DNA from 4 places in the Kluyvera sichuanensis genome. Region 3 is predicted to be linked to each of the others. Evidence: predicted binding sites of a transcription regulator. Region 3 holds the regulator's gene; each other region holds the start of a gene.
What was found. The regulator Fur, encoded in region 3, represses iron uptake genes when iron is present. The targets are predictions, from matches to a motif close to ATAATAATGAGAACNACTATCAA.
Positions count from the first base shown of each region.

Region 1: the regulator Fur is predicted to act here: its motif matches at 4,753-4,775, upstream of AB2B48_RS08355 (TonB-dependent siderophore receptor).
Region 2: the regulator Fur is predicted to act here: its motif matches at 3,017-3,039, upstream of AB2B48_RS13050 (TonB-dependent receptor domain-containing protein).
Region 4: the regulator Fur is predicted to act here: its motif matches at 2,897-2,919, upstream of sodA (superoxide dismutase [Mn]).

Region 1 is NZ_CP162271.1:1,677,744-1,685,398, reverse strand. It holds gene AB2B48_RS08380 (potassium/proton antiporter) at 1-1,683, opposite strand, end outside; gene ldcA (muramoyltetrapeptide carboxypeptidase) at 1,779-2,693, opposite strand; gene emtA (membrane-bound lytic murein transglycosylase EmtA) at 2,787-3,398, shown strand; gene AB2B48_RS08365 (flagellar brake protein YcgR) at 3,399-4,130, opposite strand; gene AB2B48_RS08360 (GlsB/YeaQ/YmgE family stress response membrane protein) at 4,401-4,655, shown strand; gene AB2B48_RS08355 (TonB-dependent siderophore receptor) at 4,805-6,919, shown strand; gene hpaX (4-hydroxyphenylacetate permease) at 6,995-7,655, opposite strand, start outside.
Region 2 is NZ_CP162271.1:2,683,741-2,691,395, forward strand. It holds gene AB2B48_RS13025 ([formate-C-acetyltransferase]-activating enzyme) at 1-339, shown strand, start outside; gene AB2B48_RS13030 (phytanoyl-CoA dioxygenase family protein) at 488-1,255, opposite strand; gene AB2B48_RS13035 (helix-turn-helix transcriptional regulator) at 1,417-2,238, shown strand; gene AB2B48_RS13040 (nitrous oxide-stimulated promoter family protein) at 2,239-2,583, opposite strand; gene AB2B48_RS13045 (SelT/SelW/SelH family protein) at 2,648-2,935, opposite strand; gene AB2B48_RS13050 (TonB-dependent receptor domain-containing protein) at 3,142-5,499, shown strand; gene AB2B48_RS13055 (hemin-degrading factor) at 5,561-6,592, shown strand; gene AB2B48_RS13060 (heme/hemin ABC transporter substrate-binding protein) at 6,589-7,404, shown strand; gene AB2B48_RS13065 (FecCD family ABC transporter permease) at 7,404-7,655, shown strand, end outside.
Region 3 is NZ_CP162271.1:98,681-106,335, forward strand. It holds gene AB2B48_RS00480 (chitoporin ChiP) at 405-1,823, shown strand; gene chiQ (ChiQ/YbfN family lipoprotein) at 1,873-2,208, shown strand; gene fur (ferric iron uptake transcriptional regulator) at 2,321-2,773, opposite strand; gene fldA (flavodoxin FldA) at 3,065-3,595, opposite strand; gene ybfE (LexA regulated protein) at 3,746-4,039, opposite strand; gene ybfF (esterase) at 4,169-4,933, opposite strand; gene seqA (replication initiation negative regulator SeqA) at 5,116-5,688, shown strand; gene pgm (phosphoglucomutase (alpha-D-glucose-1,6-bisphosphate-dependent)) at 5,727-7,367, shown strand; gene AB2B48_RS00520 (IS110 family transposase) at 7,653-7,655, shown strand, end outside.
Region 4 is NZ_CP162271.1:3,808,135-3,815,789, reverse strand. It holds gene cpxR (envelope stress response regulator transcription factor CpxR) at 1-50, shown strand, start outside; gene cpxA (envelope stress sensor histidine kinase CpxA) at 47-1,420, shown strand; gene yiiM (6-hydroxyaminopurine reductase) at 1,462-2,196, opposite strand; gene sodA (superoxide dismutase [Mn]) at 2,203-2,823, opposite strand; gene rhaR (HTH-type transcriptional activator RhaR) at 2,982-3,833, opposite strand; gene rhaS (HTH-type transcriptional activator RhaS) at 3,905-4,741, opposite strand; gene rhaB (rhamnulokinase) at 5,045-6,514, shown strand; gene rhaA (L-rhamnose isomerase) at 6,511-7,655, shown strand, end outside.

The DNA.
Region 1 (7,655 bases), 1.6 Mb from region 3:
TTCCTCTTTCTCCGCTACCGTCCACACCATACCGGCAAACTCCACCTGGTCACCCACGACCGGTGCTGCCCCCAGCAGATGTTCGACGATGTCTCCCAGCGACTGCTGGTTATCGCGGAACTCTTCACCGCCGTCGAGGCCATAAATCATGGCTACATCGGCAAACTTCGCCCCGGCTTCAAGGATAAAGTCGCCGAAGAAGCTTTGATCCAGCGCGACCGGCGGTGACTGGCTGAACATTTTCCCGAGCGACGGCAGGTCTCGTTCGCGGCCAATGACGCACAGAATATCGTTTTCCCGCAGGCGGGTGCTGCCGGTTGGGTGCAGCAGCACGTTATCGCGGAACAGCGCGGCGATCCGCGTTTCCGGCGGCATATGCAGGTCACGCAGCGCAGCGCCGACGCACCATTTCTCGGCGCTCAGTTGATAGACAAACTGCTCCCACGGATTTTCCGGGTGAATATCCAGCCCGACGCGCGAGATAGGCCAGCCAACCGGTGGCACCACCACTTTGGCTTTTTTCGCCGCCCAGGAGAGCGAGGTGCCCTGTAACAGCAACGACACCAGTACCACAAAGAAGGCGACGTTAAAGAACAGGCGCGCGTTCTCAAGCCCAGCCATCATTGGGAAGACCGCCAGAATGATCGGCACCGCGCCGCGCAGGCCAACCCAGCTGATAAACGTGCGCTCGCGCAGATTAAAACCGCGGAACGGCAGCAACCCGGCGAACACCGACAGCGGACGGGCGATAAAAATCATCCAGATGGAGAGCAGCAGCGCCGGAATGGCGATCGGCAGCAGGTCAGACGGCGTTACCAGCAGCCCCAATACCAGGAACATCGCAATTTGCGCCAGCCACGCCAGACCATCGAAGTTCTGCAGAATGCCAAAGCGGTTGCGAATTGGCCGGTTACCGAGCAGGAAGCCGCACAGGTAGACCGCCAGAATACCGCTGCCGTCGAGCGAGGTGGTGACGGCGAAAATCATGATCCCGCCGCTAAGCGCCAGCAGCGGATAGAGCCCGGCGGGCAGGGCGATGCGGTTGATCATCTGCAGCAGCAGATAGCCGCCAGCGCCGCCAATCAGAATCCCCAGACCGAACTGTTGAATAATGTGCACGAGGAACATCCAGCTCAGCCCGCTTTCGTGCTGCTGGATCATCTCGATAAGCGTAATGGTGAGAAACACCGCCATCGGATCGTTACTGCCGGACTCGATTTCAAGGGTTGAACCTACACGTTCGTTCAGCCCTTTGCCGCCGAGCAGTGAAAACACCGCCGCCGCGTCGGTTGAGCCGACAATCGCGCCAATCAGCATCCCTTCCATGATATCGAGCTTGAACAGCCACGCCGCCATCATCCCGGTCAGCCCGGAGGTGATCAGCACCCCGACGGTCGCCAGCGACAGCGCCGGGCCTAAGGCGACGCGAAAGGAGCTGGCCTGGGTGCGCATCCCGCCGTCAAGCAGGATCACCGCCAGCGCCAGGTTACTGACCATATAGGCGAAAGGGTAGTTATCGAAGGGAATACCGCCGATGCCGTCAACGCCCGCCAGCATGCCGATGGCTAAGAAGATAACCAGAATAGGGATACCGAGACGGGAAGAAAATGAGCTTAAGAGAATACTGCAGGTTACTAAGACTGAACCCAAAATAAAGAGACTAATGACTGCCGTGGCGTCCAATGTTCACGCACTCCCCGATAACGTACAAGCTAGTTACAAAACGTTACCATAATTGCGGCGTGAACAGTGGATTAATAAAGGGTGATTATTGTTTTTTATTCAGCTATTACCGGATGTCCGGTGATGATGAGGCGGGATTGCCCCGCCGAGTGACAAAGTTGCGCCTGCGCGCCGAGCGCCAGCGTCACCGTCCGCTGTTCGTGACCAAAGTCGAGACCGCTGATGACCGGAATCGACAGTCGTGAACGTAGATAGTCGTACATCGACTCAAGCGAGTACCCGGCGTCGTAATCATTCGGGTTCGCACCGGTAAAGCTGCCCAGCACAATCGCGCGCTGGCGTGGCAGGATCCCAGCGTACAGCAGCTGTAACAGCATACGTTCAACGCGGAACGGGTGTTCATTAATATCCTCAAGCACCAGAATACCGTCGCGAATTTCTGGCATCCACGGCGTGCCGATAAGCGAGGCGATCATCGCCAGGTTGCCGCCCCACAGCGTGCCCGCGGTTTCGCAGTCGGGGCCATCTCCCTGCCATTCCACGCTATAGCTCGGCTGGCGCAGCGCCTTCCAGAAGTGCTGCTCGGTAAAGTCGTTCAGCGTCTGTGCACCGAAGTTTCCCGCCAGCATCGGGCCGCTAAAGGTGATGACGTTGCCAGCGGCCAGCAGACCAAACTGAATGGCGGTGAAATCGCTGTGGCCACAGATCAGCAGCGGATCCTGCTGTTGACGGGCAACCAGCGCCTGCCAGTCAATGCTGTCCAGCAGGCGGCTCGCGCCATAGCCGCCGCGCACCGGCATGACGATACGGTTCTTGCCCTTAAGGGTCGCCAGCGCGTTGATATCGTGCAGGCGCTCAGCCTCCACCCCGGCAAAACGGCGGTCACGGCGGGTGATAACCTGCTGATTTTCCACCTGATGCCCGGCCTCTTCTAATCGCTTAACCCCGCACTGTGCGGCAGACTGATTGATGCAATAACCGGAAGGGGCGACGAGATGAAACTGAGACATGGCATTTCCTTGCTGATAGTGAAACGAGTATCATGCCGCCTGAGCCCATGGTTGTCATTAACGGCGGCACAGTTCAGCTAAAAGGATAGATGCGTGAAATTGAGATGGTTTGCTTTTTTAATTGTATTACTTGCAGGGTGCAGTTCTAAATCGGATTACCGTAACCCGCCCTGGAATCCCGAAGTGCCGGTGAAACGAGCAATGCAGTGGATGCCTATCAGCGAAAAAGCCGGTGCGGCCTGGGGCGTAAGCCCACGCCTGATAACCGCGATTATCGCCGTAGAGTCCGGCGGTAACCCGTCGCTTGTCAGTAAATCGAACGCGGTGGGTCTGATGCAGCTGAAAGCCTCCACCTCAGGTCTGGACGTCTACCGCTACATGGGCTGGAGTGGGCAGCCGTCAACCAGCGAGCTGAAAAACCCGGAACGTAATATCTCGATGGGTGCCGCTTATCTGAGCATTCTGGAACACGGTTCGCTTGCCGGGATCACCGACCCGGAAGTGATGCAGTACGCGCTGGTGGTATCGTATGCCAACGGTGCAGGTGCGCTGCTGCGCACCTTCTCATCGGACCGTAAAAAGGCCATTGCGAAAATTAACGACCTGGATAAGGACGAATTCTTCGACCACGTGGTGAAGAACCACCCAGCACCGCAGGCTCCGCGCTATATCTGGAAGGTGCAGAAAGCGATGGATGCGATGTAATCAGCGGACGTTATTCGCCCGTTCACGCGCTTCACGCTCCAGCGAAAAGATAATGCGCTGGAGCGAGCGCTCAAGCCCCGGATTCATATGCAGGAAACGGAAGCTTAAGCGCGGCGTGACGATAGTTTCATTCTTGCTGTCCACCACCTTGCGTTCGCTGATTGCCAGCAGCTGCGCATCAAAACGAAAACGCCCCCACTGCGCCATATCCAGCTCGATCTCTTTGAGCTCCATTCCCGGAATCAGGCCGCCAGGCGGCGGTGCATCCAGCAGTGCGCCCATGCCGCCAAGCGACAGATCGAACAGCCGAAAGCGCAGCGTGCTTTTATCCGGCAGCGTGGCCTTGCCGAAATAGGGTGGGTGCAGCGGCGCAGGAATGCGGAAAAACTCGCGACGCTGAATAAACCAGACCGTCGGCGGGGTAGGCATGACGAAGGCGGGCAGACTTTGATAATCCTCCACCTGCATTTGCGGCACCGTAAACTCTATTTTTGCGCCGTTGGTCTCCGCGACCATAGTAATGTTTTTGGCCGAGCGGGCCGCCACGTTGTCCTCATCACGGCTGCCGAAATCGATAACCAGACGCTGCTGGCTGACATCAAGAATACGACTAATAAACTGGCGGGACGACCAGCTGACGCGCAGCGCGGCGTTAGCCTGCTGAAGATCGCGCAGCACGTTTAAAACGGCTAATGGGTTTTGCTTTAAAAACTGTGTGTTGTGCTCACTCACCTGGAATGGCTCCTGAATGGCAGAGGCTTTATCTTTTATCGGCTTACAAAAACATAACTTCAGCACCCAAATGAAAAAAATTAACATCTTCGCAGCTTTTGGCTGCTCAAAGCACTTAAGACAGTGCTTACGTCAATATTCGTATTTATCCGTATAAAATATGATCGCCTTGCCAGGTTTTTTAAGAACAATTACCTATACTTGAAGTATTAGCGGCGCAGAATGTCGGCGCTTTTATGGCTGTTTAATGGAACTGAAGAGGTGGGAAAAATGGGTATTATTACCTGGATTATTTTTGGTCTGATTGCCGGTGTTATTGCCAAACTGATTATGCCGGGGCGTGATGGGGGCGGATTTATCCTCACCTGCATCCTGGGGATAGTTGGTGCGGTGGTGGGCGGTTGGTTAGCGACCACGTTTGGCCTCGGCGGCAGTGTCACCGGTTTTAACCTGCACAGCTTCCTGGTTGCCGTCGTCGGCGCCATCGTTGTGCTGGGGGTTTTCCGCCTGATTCGCCGCGAATAATCATGTTTCTCAACGGCCCCGCAAGGGGCCGTTCTTCGTTTAATCCCTCGCGTTCCCCCCATTTCGTCGTTGTCTTCATTTTTATATTGAACTATAAACACAAATGATAATAATTATCGTTCTTTGTTATGATTGAGTTCACCTATAAAATGAAAAGAACCGTTTTTCGTCGTTGTACGCTGTCAGGGATGATTGCCGTTGCCCTTTCCACGTCAGCCTGGGCTGATAAAAATGAAACCACGATGGTCGTTACGGGCTCAGGCGAGAGTAGTGAACTCCCGGCCTGGACCAACAGCGCCACTAAATCTGCGGTGGCAGAGAGCAAAACGCCGCAGGTGATCAACACCATCAGCCAGCATGAAATCAGCGAGCGGCACGCGACGTCGATTAATGAAATTCTGCGCTATGCGCCGGGCGTATCGACGGAATCTCGCGGTAGCACCACCTACATGAGCGAATACAAAATTCGCGGCTTTACCGTGGATAACGAATTCTATAACGGCCTGCAGCTGCCTTATAACGTCACCGGCAATACCAAAGCGCGTATTGACCCGCTGCTGATTGAGAGCGTGGATATTCTCAAAGGGCCATCCTCCGTACTGTATGGCAACGGCTCACCGGGCGGGCTGGTGAATATTCAGGGCAAAAAACCGCAGACTACGCCTCGCACTGAGGTCGGCTTTAATACGGGCACCCGTAATCTGAAAGAGGGGTATCTCGACTCTACCGGGCGTATTGCCGATAGTGACTGGAGCTACCGCCTGCTGGGTAAAGCGATGGAGGGCGACGATCAGCCGCACACCACCCGCACGGAAGATTATCTGGTCGCACCGAGCGTCACCTGGCAACCGAGCGATAGAACCCGGCTGACCATTGACGCGTTGGCGCAAAACACCCCGAGCTTAACGCCGTCCAACCCGCTGCCACTCTCTTATTTGCGCTCAACCTATGCCGACAAGCGCGATTATGCTGGCGATAAATGGAACAAATTTACGCAGCGCCAGTGGATGGTGGGCTACAGCTTTGAGCATGAGTTTGATAGTGGTTGGGGCATTGCGCAAAAAGCGCGCTATTTTGATATCGACAGCCACCAGAATAGCATCTACTCGACGGGGAACGCGGGCCATCCTGTTTACGAATTAGAGCGTTTCGCCTATACCACCGATGAAGACCTGCATAGCTTCAACATCGATAACCAGGTGACGCGCACCTTCGCCTTTGGTGACTGGCAGCACCATCTATTGGCTGGGTTTGACTACCAGAAGCTGAACTCGCACTACCACTATCGCTATGCGCCTGCGGCTACGACGCCGGGTATTGATATGCGGAATCCAGATTTCGGTCTGGTCAATGAAGATGCGCTGGGGCTGTATACGGAACAGAAAAACCGTCTCTCCTACAGCCAGAAAGGGTACTACCTTCAGGATCAGGTTGAGTTTGGCGGCCTGAACCTGCTCGCCAGCCTGCGCTATGACCAATACCAGTCGGCCACCACCGATTACCTGAACGACAACCAGAAAACGTGGATTTCTCAGGATAGGGTAACGAAACGTCTGGGGGCGCTGTACGCCTTTGATAACGGAATTTCGCCGTTCATCAGCTATTCAGAAGGGTTTAAGCCGGTATCACCGGCACGTAACCTGACGGCCGATCAGGTGAAACCCACCACCAGTAAGCAGGTCGAGGGGGGCGTGAAGTATCTGCTGGCCGAATATGCGACCACCTTCACCGCCTCGGTGTTTAACATCAAGCAGAAAAACGTGCTGAGCCTCGATCCGAGCTGGAACTACCATCAGACCGGGGAGATTGAGTCGAAAGGGGCAGAGCTGTCGGCGGTTAGCCGGCCAACGGATAACGTCAACCTGATCGCCAACTACGCCTACACGCACGCCATTAACACCGAAGATGAAACCTATCAGGGTAAACGTCCGACGCAGGTACCGGAAAACACCTTTAACCTGTGGGGTGACTACACCTTCGATCAGCGCGCGGTACGCGGGCTGACGATAGGGGCCGGGTTGCGCTACACCGGGCCGATGGAGATTGCACCGGATAACACCGAGGGCAAGCTGGGTGGCACCACGCAGTATGATATGTCGGTGTCTTACGATATGTCGGCGGTGGACAGCAGCCTGGCAGGGCTGATGCTCAAGGCCAGCGCGCAAAACCTGACCAACAAAGAGACGTTGACCTGCTATGACAGCACCAACTGCTGGATTGGTCGTGACCGGACGGTGCAGGTAGGGGCGAGCTACACCTTCTGATCTGGACGAGCCTGTCCCGGTGTCGCTTCGCTCGGCCGGGCTACGTGATGTTCTCTGGTAGCCCGGACGAGGCGTTTACGCCGACTCCGGGGCGGCACCGACCGTATCGGACTGTCGCTGCGTCGCCTTCATCGGAATAAACGCGATAATCACCGCGCCCAGCACCAGGAACCCGGCGACCATATAGATCCCCGCGTTAAAGCTGCCGGTCACATCCTTCATCAGCCCCATCAGCAGTGGCCCCAGCGCCGCGCCGGTCATCCCGGTGCCGTTAATCACCGCAATACCCAGCGCACGGGCGCGCAGCGACAGCGCTCTGTCCGGCGTGGTCCAGAAAATCACCATCGCGGCAAATGCCCCCATCGATGCCATCACAATACCGGTAAACTGCAGCGGCGGATAAGGGCTGGTGGCGGTCAGCACCCAGCCTGCGGCGGCGAACAGATACGGCAGCAGGGTATGCAGTTTACGTTCGTTATGGCGGTCAGAGCGCTTGCTCCACCAGACCATCCCGACAATGGTACAAACCTGAGGAATGGCGCTAAGCAGGCCGATGGTGACGTTACTGCTTTCGGCGTTAAAGCTGCGCAGAATCAGCGGCGTCCAGACGCTCAGGGCGCTGAGCGTATTGGTCAGGCAGAAGTAGGCCAACGTGTAGAGCATGATGGTGGGCGTCATCAGCTCGCGCATGACGCTCTTTTGCCCCACCGACGCGGCCTGAATCGCGCTTTGCGTT
Region 2 (7,655 bases), 2.5 Mb from region 3:
TGCGCGCAGGCTCGTCAGGTGCTCAGCATGAACCAGCCGCGGGTGCTGGAGAACTTTCGCCTGCTGGTAACGGAGGGCATCAAGGTGATTCCACGGCTGCCGCTGATCCCCGGTTATACCCTTAACCCCGAGAACGTCGCGCGGATTCTGGCGTTTCTGGCGCCGCTGCCTATTGAGGAAATACATCTGCTGCCTTTCCATCAGTACGGCGAGCCGAAGTATTCCCTGCTGGATCGCGAGTGGGCAATGGCGGGGATAAAAGCGCCGGAGCCCGAGGAGATTGCGCCGATTCAGGCGATGGTGGAACAAGCGGGATATCGGGTGGTGATGGGGGGTTAACGATACCAGACCGCACCGTACAAGTCCCCTCGCCCCTTTGGGGAGAGGGTTAGGGTGAGGGGAACAGGCCAGCACGGTGATAAACCCTCACCCCAGCCCTCTCCCTTAGAAAGGGAGAGGGGGCCGTCCGTGCCAATGCGTTAAACTCTCATTCCACATCCAACAGCCACTTCTGCGCCGGGGTCAACCGGCTCGCCGTTTCCGGCGTTAACCAGCGGCGCTGATCCTGCTGCGCGGTATCCGCACGGTCGATATACAACCCGTGAAGTACCCGGCGGCGCGAGCCTTCGCGGTTGGTGGTGCCGCCGTGCCAGGCGTGGGCGTTGTAGATCATCACGCTGCCTGCCGGCGCCTCAAAAATCACCTCATCCGGGTGCGGTAATCCCACATCCTCCAGCACCTCTTCCGGCAGTTCCGGGCGCAGATGGGTTGCCGGAATAATCCGCGGCGCGCCGTTGGCGGCGTAGAGATCGTCAATCGCCCAGATGGTGTTGACCAGGTGAACCTTCGGGAAATCCGGACGCGGCTTTTTCCAGTCAGCGTGTAGCGGCTGATGGCCGCCGTTGTACAGCGCCTCGCGGGCGTTGAGGCTGGAAATTTTAAACTCGCCCTCAAAGATATAGCGGCAGGCCGACAAAATCAGCGGATGCGACCACACCTTCTCCCACACCACGCCCTTGTTGACGAGGTTCGCCACGCGCGTCGCCGTCTCTTCCTGATGGTGCTCCACCGCCAGGTTCTCCCCTTCTTTCTCCACCAGATAGTCAATGCGCTCGCGCATCGCCGCCAGCCAGTCGGCATCCGCCACGCCGTGGACGATGGTGTAGCCCTGAGTATCCAGTTCATGTTTCATTGTCGCTGACAGTTCGCCACTCGCGCCCAGCGCCTCCAGCCAGAATGCCGCTTGCTTGTCCATACCGCCCTCTCTTTTGTTAACCATTTCACAACATGTATGAAAAGTTACTGCACGAGCGGCTGGCATTCTGTATGAGATAGCTACACAACACTGGATTTTTGTGTACAGCAAAATAAAGTGTGATGAGATTCAAAATCCAGAATAATAACCAGGACATGAGCATGTCAGAACAATCCCTCGTCCCCGTGCTGGAGCAGCTGCTTGCCCGGCAAAGCGACCTTGTCGTGCGGTTTCCGCAAACCTCGCAGCCCACGCCGGAGCTGGCGATGAGCGTGTCGTTTCCCCGTCTGGAGATCGTGCTGGAAGGCGAGCTTGCCGACGGTTGCCTGAGCGCGCCGCTGGGCCCGCTGCAGGCGCTCTATCTGCCCGGTGGACGCTGGAATGCCCCGCAGTGGCAAGGCCCGGCCACCACGCTGAGCATTCTGTTCAGCAAACAGAAGCTCGGCTTCAGCCTGCAGCGGTACGACGGCAAAAAATTCGTGGAAATTCGTAAGCAGCACGTGGCGCGGCTGGGCCCGCGGGTAGGATCGTATCTGCTGCTGGCGATGAACGAACTGGCTATTCGCCCGGTGATGCCCACGGCGCAGATCGTGCTAAGCGGGCTGCTGAGCCACTGTATCGATCAGCTTACCCATCTGGCGGATACGGTGAGCAAGAGCAAAGAGCTGTTTCTCGCCGTTCAGGAGTATATCGACGAGCACGCCGCTGAGGCGCTCAGCCGGGAGACGGTGGCGAAGAAGTTCCATATTACGCCGAACTACCTGTCGCATCTGTTTCAGAAGTCCGGCTCGGTGGGATTCAATGAGTATCTGACCGCCGTGCGGCTTGAGCTGGCGAAGAAATTACTGCGTGGGTATGAGATGAAAATCAAAGAGATAGCCCATCACTGCGGCTTTGAAGACAGCAACTACTTCTGCCGAATCTTCCGCAAGCACACGGCGCGTTCGCCGTCAGAGTACCGCCGTCACTGCCGCACGATGTAGCTATTTTTTCGGGCGATATTTTTCCGGTAGCTCCGGCACCGGGCGACGGTCGTCAATCAGATGACGGATGGTCAGGATCGGGTGACGCCACAGCATACGCGGGCCAGCCCAGCGCATAATCTGCTTCATTTCTTCGCGTTTGGCGGGCTGATAGCAGTGCACCGGGCACTGCTTGCAGGCTGGTTTTTCCTCGCCAAACACGCATTTATCCAGCCGTTTATCGGCATAGGTATTCAGCGCCTGGTAGTGCTCTGCATCGTCCTGCGCCTGCGGGCAGCGTCGCTGATAAAGCGCAATCATGCTGCGGATGGTCCGTTTTTCACGGTCGATGCGTTTGCCTGCCATAGCCTGTTCCTCACCAATAAAGATGCATTAATAATACACGTTTAATGGTGCTTTCGCAGCCGCTTTATGCCTCGTGCTTGTCCACGTGGCCCAGCGGTTTTTCCGGGAAGCAGACGTCGCGCACCCGGCGTTTCAGCTCGGCGGCATCCGGGAAACCCTCGTCGCGCTTGCGATCCCAGATAAGCTCCTCGCCCACGGTAATGGTAAAAATTCCACCGGTACCGGGCACCAGGGTCACCGAGGCGATATCGGTGCTGAAGGTATGCAACAGCTCCTGCGCCATCCAGCTGGCGCGCAGCATCCAGTTGCACTGGGAGCAGTAGGTGACCGTAATAGCGGCTTTCTGCGTCATAACATTCTCACAATGAATTAAAGGACTAATTGTAATCAAATTGTTGCATGCATAGAGATTTATTTGCAAACTTTATTGCAAATGATAATTCCTATCATTACTATTCGCATCACATTAAACGGAGTCGTTCGAAGCGCTTATGGAAAAGCCGACTTCTGGAAGTAGCGAGTGAGCCAATACTAATAACGATGAAAGGCATGGCAACTATGTACAAATCCATTCAATCAGAGGCGTGGTGCAAGAAAAGCCTACTGGTAACCTCTTTGCTTGCAGCGATTTACCAGACTTCCGCCGTTGCGGCTGACACACAGGACAAAACCGCGGCGGTAGACACCGCCGAGCAGATGACCGTCACAGCGCCAGCTCCGGTACTGAAGTCGGGCAATCAGCACGCCATTAGCGCGCAGGAATTGCAGGACAAAGGGGCCAACGACTTTGGTTCCATCATGCGTTATGAACCTCTGATTGGCGCGACCGGCTCCAGCGGCGGCTCCGGCAACGGCAAAAGCGGCTTCGACCGGGGCGGCTACACCGGCTACAACATTCGCGGGCTCGAGAGTAACCGCGTCGGTATCGACGTGGACGGTATCGCCCAGCCAAACGCCACCGGCCGTAGCTACGTTAGCCGCGCTGGCCAGAACACCTTCGGCATTGGCCGCGACTACATTGACCCGTACATGTACGGTAGCGTCGATATTCAGTCCGGTGCCACCGACACCGAAACCGCCAACTCTTCTATCGGCGGCAACGTCTCCTTCCAGCCGAAATCGGCGGACGACTATCTGCACCCGGGCAAAACCAGCGCCTTTAGCTACCGCAGCGGTTATGACTCCGCTGACCGCAGCTGGCACAACGGCCTGACGGCGGCGGGCGGTGATGAAACCCTGCGCGGGATTTTCGTCTACAGCCGTCGTGATGGTCAGGAGACCACTACCAATAGCTCAAGCGTCGACGCTTTCCCGGCAAACTGGCACTCTGACGCATTTATGACCTCGGGGATCTGGCAACCAAACGATCAGCATAAACTGACCAGCACCCTCGATTACTACCATAAAACCAACCATACCCATTACGACGTCTGGAACGACAGCGGCAGCAAGACCATTGGTAACGCGCAGCAGACCAGCCAGACCCGTCGCTGGGGGCTGAGCCTGAAAGATGACTGGACGCCGATGAACGACTTCATCGACAGCATGTCCACCAAGGTGTACTACCAGCACACCGAAGCGCACGACCAGACCTACATGCCGGACAGCTTCACCAGTACCATGGAAACGGTCTACTCGAACTACGATACCGATACCTGGGGTATGCAGACGGCATTGGCAAAAACGCTTGGCCGCCACGATCTGAGCGCTGGCTTCAACGCTAGCACCACCAAAACCCAGCGTCCGTTCAGCCAGTCGCCGATCCCGAGCGTCTTCAGCGAGATCATGCAGCCGGAAGCAGACAGCCGTGAATACACGGTAGCCGGCTTCCTGCAGGATCAGATCAACTTCGATCTCGACGGCCATAACGCGGCGGTGATCCCAGGCGTCCGCGTGGTGCATCAGTCCACCAAGCCAGAGAACCTTAGCAGCCTGACCACTAACAGCACGGTGCTGACGGAGTCATCGGTTTCTAATCTGTATGGCAAAAATTCAGATACTCAGGCGCTGCCGTCGCTGACCTTCCAGTACGACATCACGCCGCGCATGATGACCTATCTGCAGTACAAACGCGGCGCGGAGTTCCCGAACACCAGCCAGCTGTACGGTTCATGGAACCTCGGTTCCAGCTACGCGGGCCGCGGCCAATACGCACTGATCGGCAATACCGATCTGAAAACCGAGACCAGCGACAACTTCGAATGGGGCATGAAGGGCGAGGTGACCGAAGGGATCACCATGCGTACCGCGCTGTTCTACAACAGCTATAAAAACTTTATCGCTTACACCCGTTACACCCGCGCGAACAACCCGGGTCAGTTCACTAACGTACCGTCAAACATCTACACCATTTACCAGGCGGAAAACCGCGATAAAGCCTATATCTACGGCGGTGAGATCAGCGCGAAGTTCAACTTCGGAACCTGGTTTGAACAGGTTGATGGCCTGAGCGCCACCCTGGCTTACGGCTACAGTGAAGGGCAGTCAAAATCCAGCTACAACGGCGACAAATATGTCGACCTCGATAGCGTTGCGCCAATGAAAGCCATCGTCGGCGTGGCGTGGGATGACCCGTCCAAAGTCTACGGTACCGCGCTGACCGCCACCTTCGTGAAAGGCAAACGCGCTACCACCACCAACCGCGAAAGCTACACCAACACCGGCAACACGCTGACGGATTCCACCAAAGAATATATGCGCGTACCTGGCTACGGCATGCTCGACTGGACGGCTTACTGGCGCGTGGCGAAGAACGTCCGTATCAACGGCGGGGTGTATAACCTGACCGACCGTAAATACTGGGACTACCTGAGCAGCCGCAACATTGAAACGTCCACCAACCAGGACGCCAATGATAAATCGCTGGCGGTCATGCCGGGCCGTACCTGGCAGCTGGGCGTTAACGTCGATTTCTGATAACAACATCAATGAAACCTGCCCCCGGCTACTGGCCGGGGTAATTATAAGGAAGAGAGCTATGCAAAACGCACCAACCGAACTGTGGCAGCGCTATCAGGACGTTAAAGCCAACGGCACTGCCAAATACGCTCGCGACATCGCTGCCGTGATGGGTATCAGCGAAGCGGAACTCACCGAAGCGCGCGTCGGCCACGATGCCGTTCGCCTGCAGGATAATGCCCGCGCGATCCTCGCCGCGCTTGAAAGCGTGGGCGAAACCAAATGCATCTGCCGCAACGAATATGCGGTTCACGAGCAGGTTGGCGCTTTCACCCACCAGCACCTTGACGGCCATGCAGGCCTGGTGCTGAACCCACGCGCGCTGGATCTGCGTCTGTTCCTGAGCCAATGGGCCAGCGCGTTTCACGTCAACGATCAGGGTCGCGAAAGCATTCAGTTCTTTGACCCGCACGGCGACGCGGTGCTGAAGGTTTATACCACCGACGCTACGGACAGCGCGGCCTGGCAGGCGCTGATTGCTGAACAGACGCAATCAACCCCAACGCCGCTGGCCCTTCGCCCGGTAGAAAATGCCCGCTACGCCGAGACGGCAGACGGTGCGGCGCTGGAAAAAGAGTGGCGCGCAATGACCGACGTGCATCAGTTCTTCGTGCTGCTGCGCAAATACAACCTCTCACGCCAGCAGGCTTTCCGTCTGGTGAGCGATGACCTGGCCTGCCGTATTGACACCGAAGCGCTGCCTCGCCTGCTGGAAACCATCCAACAGGACGGCAACGAATTTATGATTTTCGTCGGCAACCGCGGCTGCGTGCAGATCTTCACCGGCACGCTGGAGAAGCTGACGCCAATGCGCGGCTGGATCAACATCTTCAACAGTACCTTCACCCTGCACCTGCGCGAAGAAACCATCGACGAAGTGTGGGTCACGCGCAAACCGACCGTGGACGGCCACGTGACCAGCGTGGAACTGTTTGCCAAAGACGGCACCCAGATTGCGCAGCTGTACGGCCAGCGTAGCGAAGGTCACCCGGAGCAGACGCAGTGGCGCAACCAGGTAGATAGCCTGACGGCGGAAGGCCAGACCGTATGAAACGCCTGCTGATACTGTTAGCTGCGCTGCCGCTGTTCTCCAGCGCCGCCGAGCGCATTATCACCCTTGGCGGCGACGTCACCGAAATCGTCTACGCACTGGACGCGCAGTCTCAGTTAGTGGCGCGCGATAGCACCAGCACCTGGCCTGCGGCAACCCGGTCGCTGCCGGATGTCGGCTACCTTCGCCAGTTGAGCACCGAAGGCATCCTCTCGCTGCGCCCGACGCTGGTTCTTGCCAGCAGCCAGGCGCAACCGTCGCTGGTGCTGCAAAAGGTGGAAGGCAGCAAGGTTAAGGTGGTGAACGTGCCGGGCGGCTACGACGCCACGGCAATGGATAACAAAGTTCAGGTCATTGCCGACGCGCTGGGCAAGCAGACGCAGGGCGATGCGCTGCGTAAAACGCTGCACGACGATATGGCAAAAATCCCGGCGCAACCGCTGAACAAGCGCGTGCTGTTTATTCTCAGCCACGGCGGTTCCGGCGCGCTGGTGGCCGGTCAGCAAACGGCGGCAGACGGCGCCATCAAGCTGGCTGGCTTACAGAACGCCATGCAGGGTTTCTACCACTACCGCACCATGTCGCAGGAAGGGGTCATTGCCAGCCTGCCGGATCTGGTGGTGATCTCCGCTGATGGCCTGAAAGGTATGGGCGGCGAAGCCGCGCTGTGGAAGCTGCCGGGGCTGGCGCAGAGGCCTGCCGGGCGCAACAAGCAGGTGCTGGTGATTGACGATATGGCGCTGCTGGGCTTCGGCCCGCGCACGCCGCAGGCGCTGCAACAGCTGCGCCAGAAAGCGGAGCAGTTGCACTGATGAACGTCACCGCCTCACGCCAGCTGTGGCTGATGGTGCTGCTGCTCGTTGCCCTGACGCTGTTTGCCACCACGCTCGGCGCGATGCGCCTGCCGCTGGCAAGCATCTGGCCGTCGGGCGATGAGGTACTGCGCCATATCTGGCTCACCATCCGCCTGCCCCGCGTTCTGCTGGCGCTGCTGGTTGGCAGCGCGCTGGCGCTCTCCGGCTGCGTGATGCAGGGGCTGTTTCGCAACCCGCTGGCGGACCCG
Region 3 (7,655 bases):
TGCATGGAGGCACTCAGCACCGGGTAAGCGTCTCGGCAAACGTTGCCTTACTTAGTTTCGCGAAGCGAATTAATGCAATTATTCTACCTCTAAGTATCCCACGCTTTTAATCCCGCTTGTTACAAAAGTCTAATGTAAACGGTCTCATTCACACTTTTCTCAGGCCCGGCAAGGCTTGGCGCGGAGATGTTGCAGTAACGCACTCTGTTACAAACGGAAACCAAATATGTGCGCTTTGTCATAATCCTGCACTCTCGTTGCGGAAAAGGATTGATAATTCGCGTCGCGAAAAATAGTCTGTAGGTGTAGTGAAACACAATTTTTTAGCAGTACCTTTTTATCAGTTTTATTTTTTTGCCTTCTGCTTTGCAGCGGCATTTTTAAAAGTCAAAGAGGATATAACTATGCGTACGTTTAGTGGCAAACGTAGTACGCTGGCGCTGGCTATCGCCGGTGTGACAGCAATGTCAGGCTTTATGATGACTCCGGAAGCAAAGGCAGAAGGCTTCATCGACGATTCTACAATGACCGGTGGTATCTATTACTGGCAGCGTGAGCGTGACCGTAAAGATGTAAATGACAACGGTAAATATAAAACCAACCTTTCCCACTCCACCTGGAACGCCAACCTCGACTTCCAGTCTGGCTATGCGGCTGACATGTTCGGTATTGATATTGCGGCGTTTACCGCGATTGAAATGGCAGAGAATAACGGTAGTGCTCACCCGAACGAAATTGCCTTCTCCGCGAGCAATAAAGCATACGATGAAGATTGGTCTGGCGATAAAAGCGGTATCAGCCTTTATAAAGCGGCAGCTAAATTTAAATATGGTCCTACCTGGGCACGTGCTGGTTATATCCAGCCAACCGGTCAAACGCTGCTGGCTCCGCACTGGAGCTTTATGCCTGGCACCTATCAGGGTGCTGAAGCCGGCGCTAACTTCGACTACGGTGATGCTGGCGCGCTGAGCTTCTCGTACATGTGGACCGATCAGTACAAGGCTCCGTGGCACCTGGAAATGGATAATTTTTACCAGGGCGACCGTAAAAAGAAAGTGGATTATTTACACTCTCTGGGCCTGAAGTATGACTTCAAAAACGATCTGGTGCTTGAAGCTGCTTTTGGCCAGGCTCAGGGATATATGGACCAGTATTTTGCTAAGGCATCCTATAAATTTGATGTCGTGGGTAATCCATTAACCACCAGCTATCAGTTCTATGGCGCACATGACAAAGTCAGCGACCAAAAAAATCTGACAACGGCAGATGATGTTGCGCTGGCTAACGACCTTTACGATGGAATGGCATGGTTACAGGCATTAACCTTCGGCTACAAAGTCGGTCAGGTTGATTTACGCCTGGAAGGCACCTGGGTGCGTGCAGAAGGTAACCAGGGTTACTTCCTGCAGCGTATGACTCCTACCTATGCATCGTCTAACGGTCGTCTGGATATCTGGTGGGATAACCGTTCTGACTTCAACGCCAACGGCGAAAAAGCGGTATTCTTCGGCGCCATGTACGACTTAAGTAATTGGGACCTGCCGGGTTGGTCCGTCGGGGCATCATATGTCTACGGCTGGGATGCTAAACCAAGCTCTGCTGAAATCTACGATCAAAGCCAGCGTCTGAAAGAATCCTCGTACAGCCTTGATGCTGCCTATGTTGTACAGGATGGCCGTGCGAAAGGAACGATGTTCAAACTGCACTTCACCCAGTATGACAATCACTCCAATCTTAATATGGGCGATGCAGGTTACAACAACATGTTCCAGGATGAGCGTGACGTGAAATTCATGGTTATCGCACCGTTCACTATTTTCTGATGCTAACGCGGCAGGGGGAGACCTCTGCCGCTGTTAAGAGGCTCATCGTATGAAAAAATTGATTATTATTGCGCTGATGGCTGCTGGATTAACCGCCTGTGCCCAATCTCCTGCACCGAAGGAAGATAGCAAGCTTAAGGATGCTTACAGCGCCTGTATTAACACCGCAGAAGGCAATCCGGATAAAATTCAGGCCTGCCAGAGCGTGCTGAATGTGCTGAAGCAAGAGAAAACGCACGAGCAGTTCGCGAATCAGGAAAGCGTGCGCGTCATTGATTACCAGAAATGTATTAACGCCAGAAAAATGGGCAATGACGAAGCGGTAGCGAAAAACTGCGATAAGATTTGGCAGGAAATTCGCAGTAACAACGCGCCACAGAAATAAGTTCACGTTGATTACCAATAACCGCTGCTTGCAGCGGTTTTTTTATGGCTATCGTAAAAGCAGGGCATAAAAAAACCAGCGCTTAGGCTGGTTTTCGAGAAGCGCGGTACGCTTATTTTGCTACCGCGTCATGTGCGTGTTCATCTTCACGGCAGTCGCCTTCAGCGCAGTGACCATAAAGATAAAGACTGTGGTTCGTTAAGCGGATACCGTGCTTCGATGCGATTTCACGCTGACGAGCTTCAATGGAATCATCGCTGAACTCGATCACTTTGCCGCAGTCGAGGCAGATCAGGTGATCGTGGTGATGCTGCTGGGTCAGTTCAAAAACGGATTTACCGCCTTCAAAATTGTGACGGGTCACGATACCAGCGTCATCGAACTGGTTCAGTACGCGGTAAACCGTGGCTAAACCAATCTCTTCACCCATGTCGATCAGGCGTTTGTATAAGTCTTCCGCGCTGACATGGTGGTTATCCGGTTCCTGAAGGACTTCCAGAATCTTTAACCGTGGAAGTGTGACTTTCAGGCCAGCCTTCTTTAATGCGGTGTTATTGTCAGTCATGCGGAATCTGTCCTGTTGCTAAACGATTAACTTCCATCAGCGAAAGTATCACAGAGAATGCACCCGAATTAATGCGTCTCATTATAGAATGACCCTATTGAAATGAAAACAGCAAGAGCCGGGTAAACTAAGCTTTCAAAAACGAGGCTTCACCGACAAACTGGCGATGAGACCGCGCTAAATCAGAAGATATTGTACAGGTATGCGCTCAAAAGTTAAAAAATTGTAGCTATTATTTTAATTGCTTTTACCTATTAATGCGGCACGATTTATCATCGTGCCGCAGGATAATCAGGCGTTTTTGATCTCATCCAGGTGCAGCTCTTCTGCAACCTGCTTGACCCATTTCTCAACGCGCTCGGCGGTCAGTTCTGGCTGACGGTCTTCGTCGATAGCCAGACCCACAAAGTGGTCGTCATCCGCCAGACCTTTGGATGCTTCGAAATGGTAGCCCGCGGTCGGCCAGTGGCCGACGATGGTTGCGCCACGCGGCTCAATGATGTCGCGGATGGTGCCCAGTGCGTCACAGAAGTATTCCGCGTAGTCTTCCTGGTCGCCGCAGCCAAACAGCGCAACCAGTTTACCGTTGAAGTCCACTTCTTCCAGCGTAGGGAAGAAATCATCCCAGTCGCACTGTGCTTCACCGTAGTACCAGGTTGGGATACCCAGCAGCAGAATATCGAATGCTTCCAGATCTTCCTTGCTGCTCTTGGCAATGTCGTGAACGTCAGCGACATCTTTACCAAGCTGTTTTTGAATCATTTTTGCGATATTTTCGGTGTTTCCGGTATCGCTACCGAAAAAGATGCCAACGATTGCCATGAGTAAAATAACCTCTTGAAACTTAATGATATGGTGGTGGCTCATTGCCCACAGATAAGGGCAATCATAGCAGAACAGAGAGGTGCGCGGAAACCGCTATCGTGCCGGACTGCACACTCTGCTACATGAAAGCGTATTTTGGGGGATTTTTCAGACTTTCCCCTGTCCGTGCAGCTGGGCCAGTTGGCTCATCAGAATCTCTTCAATGAGTTCACTCCGGCTCATATCACGGGCAGTCGCCAGCTCGTTGAGTGCATCAACGGCTTCGTTATTCAGCTTCAGCTCCACGCGCTTCAGACCGCGCACTTTGTCGCGTTTTAACTGATTACGCTTATTAATGCGCAGCTGTTCGTCACGCGAAAGCGGATTGGTTTTTGGTCTTCCCGGCCGACGCTCATTTGCGAACAAATCTAAGGTCGTACGGTCCGTTTGTTCTTTTGCCATGGTTCTGAGTGACTTCGGGGAAACAAGCTACCGGGCGGTACCCGGTGCAGACAGCGCGCAATCATACATCAGTGGGGCCCACACGCCAACGACCACGGCCATTCTGGCGCGCGGTCGATGCATTTTTAATCACTCGGCGAGATAACGGCGAATGGCTCGCAGCACCGCTTCCGGTTTTTCGGCGTGAACCCAGTGACCCGCGCCGGCGATAACGTGCGCTTTTGCCTGCGGGAACTGAGCCAGCAGCGCGTCACGATAGGCTTCGGTCACATAGGGTGAATTGCCACCGGGAATGAATAGGGCAGGGTGGTCCCAGGCCGGAATGGTCTCCCAACCAACGATATGCGGGTATTGCTCCCACAGCACCGGTACGTTAAAACGCCAGGCACCATCGACAAAGGATTTCAGCAGGAACTGAATCACGCCTTCTTCTTTAAGGTACTCGCGCATTACCGTCGCGGCCTGCTGACGGGTGGCGACGCCAGCGTTGGTGACTGCATTAATAGCTGCAAAAATCTCATCGTGACGGCGGACCTGGTAATCGACCGGGGCAATATCAATCGCCACCAGTCGGTCGATGCGTTCAGGGGCCAGCGCGGTGAGCGCCATCACCGCTTTACCGCCCATGGAATGGCCGATAACCGTTGCTTTTTCAATGCCGTTAGCATCGAGCGTATCGAGCAGATCCTGAGCCATAGCGGGGTAGGTCATCTCATCGGCGCGCGGTGAGAGACCGTGGTTACGCATGTCTACCTGGAGGATATCGTGGTCGGTGACCAGGTCGCGGGCCAGGATGCCCAGATTATCCAGGCTACCAAACAGGCCGTGGACGAGAACGATGGGAGAATTATTGTGCAGGTTTTGTGCAGTTTGCGCTCGGACATTCAATTTCATAGCAAAGTTCTTTTTTTCGCATTGTCGGGTTAGGGTATCATGTTGGACATTCTAACGCTCAGGGGCAAGAGAGGAACTCATCCGAATTTTGCTGTCTTCCTGGTTTGGCGCTACCCGCTGTTGGGTTTTGACTTTATAATCCCAATGAATTGTATTCAGAAAAATTATCGCACCGGATTAAGATGAAAACGATCGAAGTTGATGACGAGCTCTATCGCTATATTGCGGCTCACACTCTGCACATTGGCGAGAGCGCGTCCGACATTTTACGGCGTATGCTGAAATTCTCCGCCGCTTCTCAGCCCGTGGCGACTGCTGCTGCGCCGGTCGTCAAAGCAGAACCGGCTCCCGCTCCGGCCCCGGCTGCTGCCCCCGTTGCTGACGTGAAAACGGTAAAAACCGCCAAAGATAAAGTCCGTGCTATGCGTGAGCTGCTGCTCTCTGATGAGTATGCAGAACAGAAGAAAGCGGTTAACCGCTTCATGCTGGTACTGACCACGCTGTACGCTCTGGACAACAAGGCGTTTGCCGAAGCTACCGAATCCCTTCACGGTCGTACCCGCGTCTATTTTGCTGCTGATGAGCAGACGCTGCTCAAAAACGGCAACCAGACAAAACCAAAACAGGTTCCGGATACGCCATACTGGGTCATTACTAATACCAATACAGGCCGTAAATGCAGCATGGTCGAACACATCATGCAATCAATGCAATTCCCGGCGGAATTGATTGAGAAGGTTTGCGGTACTATCTAATACTGACAATCTAACCCTTGCATAAGAAGGACCAGGCAATGGCAAACCATACCCGTGCAGGACAACCTGCACAGCAGAGTGATTTGATCAACGTCGCCCAACTGACGGCGCAGTACTACGTGCTGCAGCCTGACGTGAGCAACCCGGAACATGCGGTGAAGTTCGGTACGTCCGGCCACCGTGGGAGCGCGGGTCGTCACAGCTTCAACGAAAAGCATATTCTGGCCATTGCTCAGGCGATCGCGGAAGAGCGCGCGAAAAATGGAATTACGGGCCCATGCTATGTCGGGAAGGATACACACGCGCTTTCTGAGCCAGCGTTTATCTCTGTTCTCGAAGTGTTGGCGGCAAACGGGGTAGATGTCATTGTCCAGGAAGACAATGGCTTCACGCCGACTCCGGCGGTATCCAATGCTATCCTGGTACACAACAAGAAAGGCGGTAAGCTGGCTGATGGGATCGTGATTACGCCATCCCACAACCCACCGGAAGACGGCGGCATCAAGTACAACCCACCAAACGGTGGCCCGGCTGATACCAACGTCACCAAAGTGGTTGAAGACCGCGCGAACGCGCTGTTGGCAGCCGACCTGGCGGGCGTGAAGCGTATTGCTTACGACGCTGCGCTGGCTTCCGGTCACGTGAAAGAAGTCGATCTGGTACAGCCGTTCATTGAAGGGCTGGCGGATATCGTCGATATGGCGGCTATCCAGAAAGCCGGTCTGACCCTGGGCGTTGACCCACTGGGTGGCTCCGGTATTGAATACTGGAAGCGTATCGCTAAGCACTACAACCTGAACCTGACCATCGTTAACGATCACGTTGACCAGACCTTCCGCTTTATGCACCTCGATAAAGATGGCGCAATCCGCATGGACTGCTCCTCCGAGTGCGCGATGGCGGGCCTGCTGGCGCTGCGTGATAAGTTCGACCTGGCGTTTGCTAACGACCCTGACTACGACCGTCACGGTATCGTCACGCCGGCTGGCTTGATGAACCCGAACCACTATCTGGCAGTGGCGATCAACTACCTGTTCCAGCATCGTCCGCAGTGGGGCAAAGAGGTTGCCGTCGGTAAAACCCTGGTCTCTTCCGCGATGATTGACCGCGTGGTGAACGACCTGGGGCGTAAGCTGGTTGAAGTGCCGGTTGGCTTTAAATGGTTTGTTGACGGTCTGTTCGACGGCAGCTTCGGCTTCGGCGGCGAAGAGAGCGCGGGCGCTTCCTTCCTGCGCTTCGACGGTACGCCGTGGTCTACCGATAAAGACGGGATCATCATGTGCCTGCTGGCGGCGGAAATCACTGCTGTCACCGGTAAGAACCCGCAGGAGCACTACAACGAACTGTCTGCCCGTTTCGGTGCGCCAAGCTACAACCGTCTGCAGGCTAGCGCCACTTCAGCGCAGAAAGCAGCGCTGTCTAAGCTCTCTCCAGAGATGGTGAGCGCGAGCACCCTGGCAGGTGATCCTATTACCGCACGTCTGACGGCGGCACCGGGTAACGGCGCTTCTATCGGCGGTCTGAAGGTGATGACCGACAACGGTTGGTTCGCGGCGCGTCCATCCGGTACCGAAGATGCGTACAAAATTTACTGCGAAAGCTTCCTCGGTGCTGAACACCGTAAGCAGATTGAGAAAGAAGCGGTAGAGATTGTTAGCGAAGTGCTGAAAAACGCCTGAGTGATTAGGTAAGAAAAAGGGAGCCGACTGGCTCCCTTTTTTTATGGACTTTGTGCTGCCCCGGGGTCGGCATAAATGCCTCGCCCGGGCTTGTATGATTACCTCGTCAGAAAGAACCGGCCAGTTCTCTCTGATGGCGGTCCGGATGCCGTGCCCGGGCTTAGGCTTTCACGCCTGTACCGTAGATATTCTGCACCGGTCCGCCGTTCTTTCTCATGTGACAAACCGGACAGTATCATGGACCGGTTTTTACCGGTAATCCGCATTCGCAAGGTGGGTTTCACTATG
Region 4 (7,655 bases), 1.4 Mb from region 3:
GGTTTAAAACCCTGCGTGGCCGCGGCTATCTGATGGTCTCCGCTTCATGATAGGAAGTTTAACCGCCCGCATCTTCGCCATTTTCTGGCTAACGCTAGCGCTGGTGCTGATGCTGGTTTTGATGCTGCCAAAGCTCGACTCCCGTCAAATGACCGAGCTGCTCGATAGCGAGCAGCGTCAGGGCCTGATGATTGAGCAGCATGTTGAAGAAGAACTGGCTAACGATCCGCCCAACGATTTGATGTGGTGGCGTCGGCTGTTCCGCGCAATTGATAAGTGGGCACCGCCGGGCCAGCGTTTGTTACTGGTGACTAGCGAAGGCCGCGTGATCGGCGCAGAACGCAACGAAATGCAGATCATTCGTAACTTTATCGGCCAGTCTGATAACTCCGATCATCCGCAGAAAAAGAAGTATGGCCGCGTTGAGTTAGTCGGGCCGTTCTCCATTCGTGACGGGGAAGATAACTACCAGTTATACCTGATCCGTCCGGCAAGCAGTTCGCAGTCCGACTTTATCAACCTGCTGTTCGACCGACCTTTACTGCTGCTTATCGTCACCATGCTGGTCAGCGCCCCGCTACTCTTGTGGCTGGCGTGGAGCCTGGCAAAACCGGCGCGTAAGCTGAAAAATGCTGCGGATGAAGTGGCTCAGGGCAACCTGCGCCAGCATCCTGAGCTGGAGGCCGGGCCGCAGGAGTTTCTCGCCGCCGGTGCCAGCTTTAACCAAATGGTGATGGCGCTTGAGCGGATGATGACGTCGCAACAGCGACTGCTCTCCGACATCTCTCACGAACTGCGTACACCGTTAACGCGTCTGCAGCTTGGCACGGCGTTGCTGCGCCGTCGCAGCGGCGAGAGTAAAGAGCTGGAGCGCATTGAAACCGAGGCACAGCGTCTGGACAGCATGATCAACGATATGCTGGTGATGTCGCGCAATCAGCAGAAAAGCGCGCTGGTCAGCGAAACCCTGAAAGCCAACCACCTGTGGGGCGACGTGCTGGACAACGCCGCGTTTGAAGCAGAACAGATGGGCAAGTCGTTCAGCGTCGATTATCCGCCGGGACCGTGGCCGCTTTACGGTAACCCGAACGCGCTGGAAAGCGCGCTGGAGAATATCGTGCGCAACGCCCTGCGCTACTCGCACACCAAAATCGCCGTGAGCTTCTCGGTGGATAAAGACGGCGTCACCGTTCACGTGGACGACGACGGCCCAGGCGTTAGCCCGGAAGACCGCGAGCAGATTTTCCGTCCGTTCTATCGTACCGATGAGGCCCGTGACCGTGAATCTGGCGGGACGGGGCTGGGGCTGGCGATTGTAGAAAGCGCCATGCAGCAGCACCGCGGCTGGGTGAAGGCCGACGACAGCCCGCTCGGCGGGCTGCGGCTCACGCTGTGGCTACCGCTTTATAAGCGAACCTAAAAACCATCGGCCTGCGAATGCAGGCCGATTTTTTATATCGTCTAGCCCCACAATCTTCTGCTGTTATCTTCAATCTTGCCGCTCAGGCGACGCTTCTGCATGGTTCTGCTCCAGCTCACCGACAGCCCCGCCGCGCTCAGCAGGCGGTGATACTGGTCGTCATCAAACGGCATATGCCAGGCAATCGCGGCGGCGTCATACACCGAAACATCGCTCAAACGCGACACCAACTCCAGCGGAGCATCAGTAGAGACCTTACCCGGCGCAATCACCCGATACAGCCAGCCAACCTTGCCGCTGTTTTGCATCAACGATGCCATATCGCTGATAGCAAAGTGAAAATTGAGCTTAAAGCACGGAGAACGCGGCTGGGTAACCTGGATCAACGTCTCACCCCAGCGGTAAATATCACCGATAAAAACGTTGTGCTCGGTCATGCCTTCCGTCGACAGGTTTTCACCAAACGCCGGGGCGCAAAACAGGGATGCCTGCTCGGGGAAATCACGAATCAGGTCGGCGTAATGTTCACGGGGAAACTGACACAGCGCGCGGTCGGGGCCGCCGTGGATTTTTTTCTCGGCCTGTTCATCACCTAACAGTCCCAGCTCGGTGAGTTCCAGTTCGCCATCCATCTGGACCTTCGCGATGGCGCTTGGGCGACTGCCGTCATAGTCGCGGATTTTGCCAATAAACACATCAACCGGAAAATGCATCTGCTGCTCCTTAGGCGGATACAAAAAAAGCGAGTCATCAGACTCGCTTCTACAGACCGGCAATGCAAATTATTTTTTAGCGACGAAACGCGCTGCTGCTTCGTCCCAGTTCACCACGTTCCAGAACTCTTTGATGTAGTCCGGGCGGCGGTTCTGGAATTTCAGGTAGTAAGCGTGTTCCCAAACGTCCAGGCCCACAATTGGGAAACCGGAAGCGCCGGAAACGGCTTCACCCATCAGCGGGGAGTCCTGGTTTGCGGTAGAAACCACAGCCAGTTTGTCGCCTTTCAGCACCAGCCACGCCCAGCCGGAGCCGAAACGCGTTGCTGCTGCTTTTTCAAATTCAGCTTTGAAGTTATCAACGGAACCGAAATCACGCTCGATAGCCGCTTTCAGGTCACCCTGCAGGGTGGTGCCTTTTTTCAGGCCTTTCCAGAAGAAGCTGTGGTTAGCGTGGCCGCCCGCGTTGTTACGCAGAACGGTTTTTTTGTCAGCCGGCAGCTGGTCCAGTTTCGCGATCAGCTCTTCAGCAGACAGCGCAGCGAATTCCGGCAGGCTTTCCAGCGCTGCGTTAGCGTTGTTAACGTAAGCCTGGTGGTGTTTGCTGTGATGGATTTCCATCGTCTGTTTGTCGAAGTGCGGTTCCAGGGCATCGTACGCATAAGGCAGTGATGGCAGGGTATAGCTCATAATCATCTCCATTATTGTCGGGCGGCAAACCTGTAAACGCCGCGTAATCAGTTGGTTCATTATAGTTAATTAAATGATATTGAAAATGATTATCAATGCCGTAGTTTTTATAAGGTTATAACATTTTGTTATGTTCCTGATAACACGCGGCATTCAGGTTAATTGACGGGAATTCGGCTTTTTTGTCGCCACTGCCCTGGCGTCATCCCAATTTCACGGTTAAAGACCACCGAAAAGTAGTTACTGTCCTCGAAGCCGCAGCGCATCGCCACTTCGCCAATCAGCAGTTCGGTGTGCTGAAGCAGATATTGCGCGTGGCAAATCCGCAGTTGGCGCAGGTAGTGGTTAACGGTCATGCCGGTCTGGCTGCGGAACTGCTGGCGCAGGGTGCGCTCGCTGCAGCCCTGCTGCTCGCAGAAGGTATCAAGGACGAAAGGACGGTTCAGGCTGCCTGCGAGCACGGTCAGCAGTTTGTCGAGCAGCGCTTCGCTTTGTGTGGCCGCCTGGTTATCGGTGGCATAGCGATAGCGCTTGAGGCAGACCACCAGCTGGGCAAACAGCAGTTCGGACATCTCATTGGCTAACGCGTCATCTTTGCGGCTCTCCTGCTCCAACTGGGTCATTATCTGCCGCGCCTGCGTCATACCAGTGCTGCCTATCCGCCAGTGCGGCGCCCAGTGGGAACCGTGCAGCCCGGGAATATGGGCCACCCAATCAAGGTTGAGCTTTAAGCGTTCAGGGCAGTAGATAATATTCTGTAAAACCAGATCGTTAACCGAAGCGTAGGAGTGTTTGTCTTCCGCGCGGATATAAAACAGATCGCCGCGGGTGATGCGGTAAGGACGGTCGTTGAGGATGTGTAAGCCGTTGCCGCGCCAGACCAGCACCAGCTCGTTAAACTCGTGGGTATGCTCAGCAAAGACGTTTTGCGGGTAGCGGTCAGCCACCGCCACGGCTTGCGTCGGATTGGCAAAAAAATCCGCTTTTCGAAGAACTAACTGGCCTGGCACGCTGGCACCTCACGACTAACAACTCTCTATTATTAGCCGTTTTGAGGCAAAAAACGGTGATTCCCTTCGCGTTACTGAAGCAGGGTGTCCCGCCCCTGGCGAATATCGCGCGGCGACCAGTTAAATTCGCGGCGAAAAAGGGTCGAAAAGTGGTTACTGTCGCCAAAACCGCAGCGATAGGCGATATCGGTAACGCTCTCATCGCTGTGGCGCAGCAGATGGCGGGCTTTAATCAGGCGCAGGCGGTTGAGATAGCGCTGCGGCGTCAGGCCAGTACAGTGCTTCAACTGGCGGTGAAGCGTGCGCAGAGACAACGAGAATCGGTCCGCCACCCCTTCCCAGCACACCTCTTCGGCGAAATGCTCTTCCAGCCACGCCATCAGCTGATTCAGACGGGCGTCGTTATCCATCGCCCCCTGTTCCTGGCTGCCTTTACGCAGCAGCACCAGCAGCTGCATAAACAGAATTTCACGGTTCGCCAGCGACATCATATCGGTGCTGTCATTCGCCTCTTCCATCTGCCCGACAATCGTTCTCACCTGCTGCAAGGTGTTCTGGTTTACGCGCCAATGGGAAGGATAGTGACCATCCTGCTCCTGCGGCAGCAGCTTATTAAGACCTGACAAGAACTGGAAAGCATCCGGCGCGCGGTACAGCACGTTGGTCAGACACAGGTTTTCCGTGTGCTCATAGAGGTGCCGGTCGAAGTCACGGACGAAGCAAACCGTGCCACCGCAAATGGTATGCGGCTGACCATTGAACACGTGAATACCTGTGCCATGCTCAACGATAACAATCTCATTAAAATCATGATGATGCTCAGGAAATGCCGCCTGAGGAAGTCGAGGTTCAATCGCCACGGGCAGCTTGCCAGAAGAGAAGAAATCCACGCTGTGTAGTACGGTCATCGCGAGCCCCAACAAATGAGAAAGATTATCAGGATAGTAATATCCGATGAGAGATCTGACCTTGACGTTTTGACAGCAAACCGCGCAAAGCCGGTCGTTTTTTCAAGAAACAGCCGGAAAGATCGGGAAATGCGGTCATCATCACACCCCCTGAAAACCCCACCATCGGCGGAATTTGTGAACTCTCTCACGTTCACCTTTGCTTTCTTGCCAGCGCCGAATTTCGCCTGTCAGTAACGAGAAGGTTGTGGCATTGCGCTTTTTCTAGACTGTTTCACAATGACTCATAGAAGGACTCTTGCCATGACTTTTCGCCATTGTGTGGCCGTCGATTTAGGCGCCTCCAGCGGACGCGTAATGCTGGCGCGCTTTGATGCCAAACAGCGTTCGCTTTCACTGCGCGAAATCCACCGTTTCGTGAACAGCCTGCATAAGCAGGAAGGTTTTGATACCTGGGATATCGACGCGCTGGAAGCCGAAATCCGCATCGGCCTCAACAAGGTGTGCGATGAAGGCATTTTGATAGACAGCATCGGCATCGACACCTGGGGCGTGGACTACGTCCTGTTGGATAAACACGGGCAGCGCGTTGGCCTGCCGGTGGCCTATCGCGATAGTCGAACCGACGGCGTCATGGCCATGGCAATGGAACAGCTGGGTAAAAGTGAGATCTATCGTCGCAGCGGCATTCAGTTCCTGCCGTTCAACACGCTTTATCAGCTGCGCGCGCTGGTTGAACAGCAGCCAGAACTGGTGAGCCAGGCCGCTCACGCCCTGCTGATCCCGGATTACCTCAGCTTCCGCCTGACCGGCAAGATGAACTGGGAATACACCAACGCCACCACCACGCAGTTGGTCAATATCAATAGCGATAACTGGGATGAAGATCTGCTGAACTGGACCGGTGCACCGTCGTCCTGGTTTGGTACGCCGACGCATCCCGGCAACGTGATCGGCCACTGGGTCTGCCCGCAGGGCAATGATATTCCGGTGGTTGCCGTTGCCAGCCACGACACCGCCAGCGCCGTCATCGCTTCACCGCAGGCTGACCGCGATGCCGCTTATCTCTCTTCCGGTACCTGGTCGCTGATGGGCTTTGAGAGCAAAACGCCGTACACCAGCGAGCAGGCGCAGCGCGCCAACATCACCAACGAAGGCGGCGCGGAAGGGCGCTACCGGGTGCTGAAAAATATCATGGGCCTGTGGCTGCTGCAGCGGGTGCTGAAAGAGCAGAACATCGGCAGCCTGCCAGATCTCATTGCCGGAGCGGAGAAGCTACCGGCTTGCCGCTACCTGATTAACCCGAACGATGACCGCTTCATCAACCCGGAAAACATGAGCGCCGAGATTCAGGCTGCCTGCCGCGAAGCCGCGCAACCCGTTCCCCATGCCCCAGCCGAGCTGGCGCGCTGCATCTTCGACAGCCTGGCGCTGCTGTACGCCGACGTGCTCAACGAGCTGGCGCAGCTGCGCGGTAAACCATTCAGCCAGCTGCACATCGTTGGTGGCGGTTGCCAGAACCAGATGCTGAACCAGCTGTGCGCCGATGCTTGCGGCATCACCGTGGTCGCCGGGCCGATTGAAGCTTCAACCCTCGGCAACATCGGCATCCAATTAATGACGCTGGACGAACTCACCAACGTCGACGATTTCCGCAAGGTGGTGACCGGCAACTACGGTCTCACCACGTTTACCCCGAATTCAGACCATGAAATTGCCCGCTACGTTGCGCAGTTTCAGCAACAACGACAGACAAAGGAGCTTTGCGCATGACCACTCAACTTGAACAAGCCTGGGAACTCGCGAAACAGCGCTATTCCGCTGTGGGTATCGATGTCGAAGAGGCGTTACGCCAGCTGGACCGCTTACCCGTATCCATGCACTGCTGGCAGGGCGATGACGTCGCGGGTTTTGAAAATCCAGAAGGCGGTTTGACGGGTGGCATTCAGGCGACTGGTAACTATCCGGGCAAAGCGCGTAACGCCACCGAGCTGCGCGCCGACCTGGAGCAGGCACTGAGCCTGATCCCTGGGCCAAAACGTCTGAACCTGCACGCTATCTACCTGGAGTCTGACACCCCGGTGGCGCGCGACGAGATCAAACCTGAGCACTTCAAAAACTGGGTTGAGTGGGCGAAAAAACACAAGCTGGGCCTCGATTTTAACCCGTCCTGCTTCTCACACCCGCTGAGCGCCGACGGCTTTACGCTGTCTCACGCCGACCCGAAAATTCGCCAGTTCTGGATTGACCACTGCAAGGCCAGCCGCCGCGTTTCCGCCTACTTTGGCGAACAGCTGGGTACGCCTTCGGTGATGAACATCTGGATCCCAGACGGCATGAAAGACGTGACCGTTGACCGTTTGGCGCCGCGCCAGCGTCTGGCGGCCGCGCTGGATGAAGTCATCAGTGAAAAACTGGATCCGGCGCATCACATTGATGCCGTCGAAAGCAAGCTGTTCGGCATCGGCGCTGAGAGCTACACCGTCGGCTCTAACGAGTTCTATATGGGCTACGCCACCAGCCGCCAGACCGCACTGTGCCTGGATGCCGGTCACTTCCACCCAACCGAAGTTATCTCCGACAAAATCTCTGCCGCCATGCTGTACGTGCCGCGTCTGCTGCTGCACGTAAGCCGCCCGGTACGTTGGGACAGCGACCACGTGGTGCTGCTGGACGACGAAACCCAAGCTATCGCGAGCGAAATCATCCGCCACGACCTGTTTGACCGCGTGCACATCGGCCTCGATTTCTTCGATGCCTCCATCAACCGCATCGCAGCATGGGTTATTGGTACTCGCAACATGAAGAAAGCCCTGCTGCGCGCGCTGCTGGAACCAACCGAACAGCTGCGTCAGCTGGAAGTTGACGGTGACTACACCGCGCGTCTGGCGCTGCTGGAAGAGCAGAAGTGCCT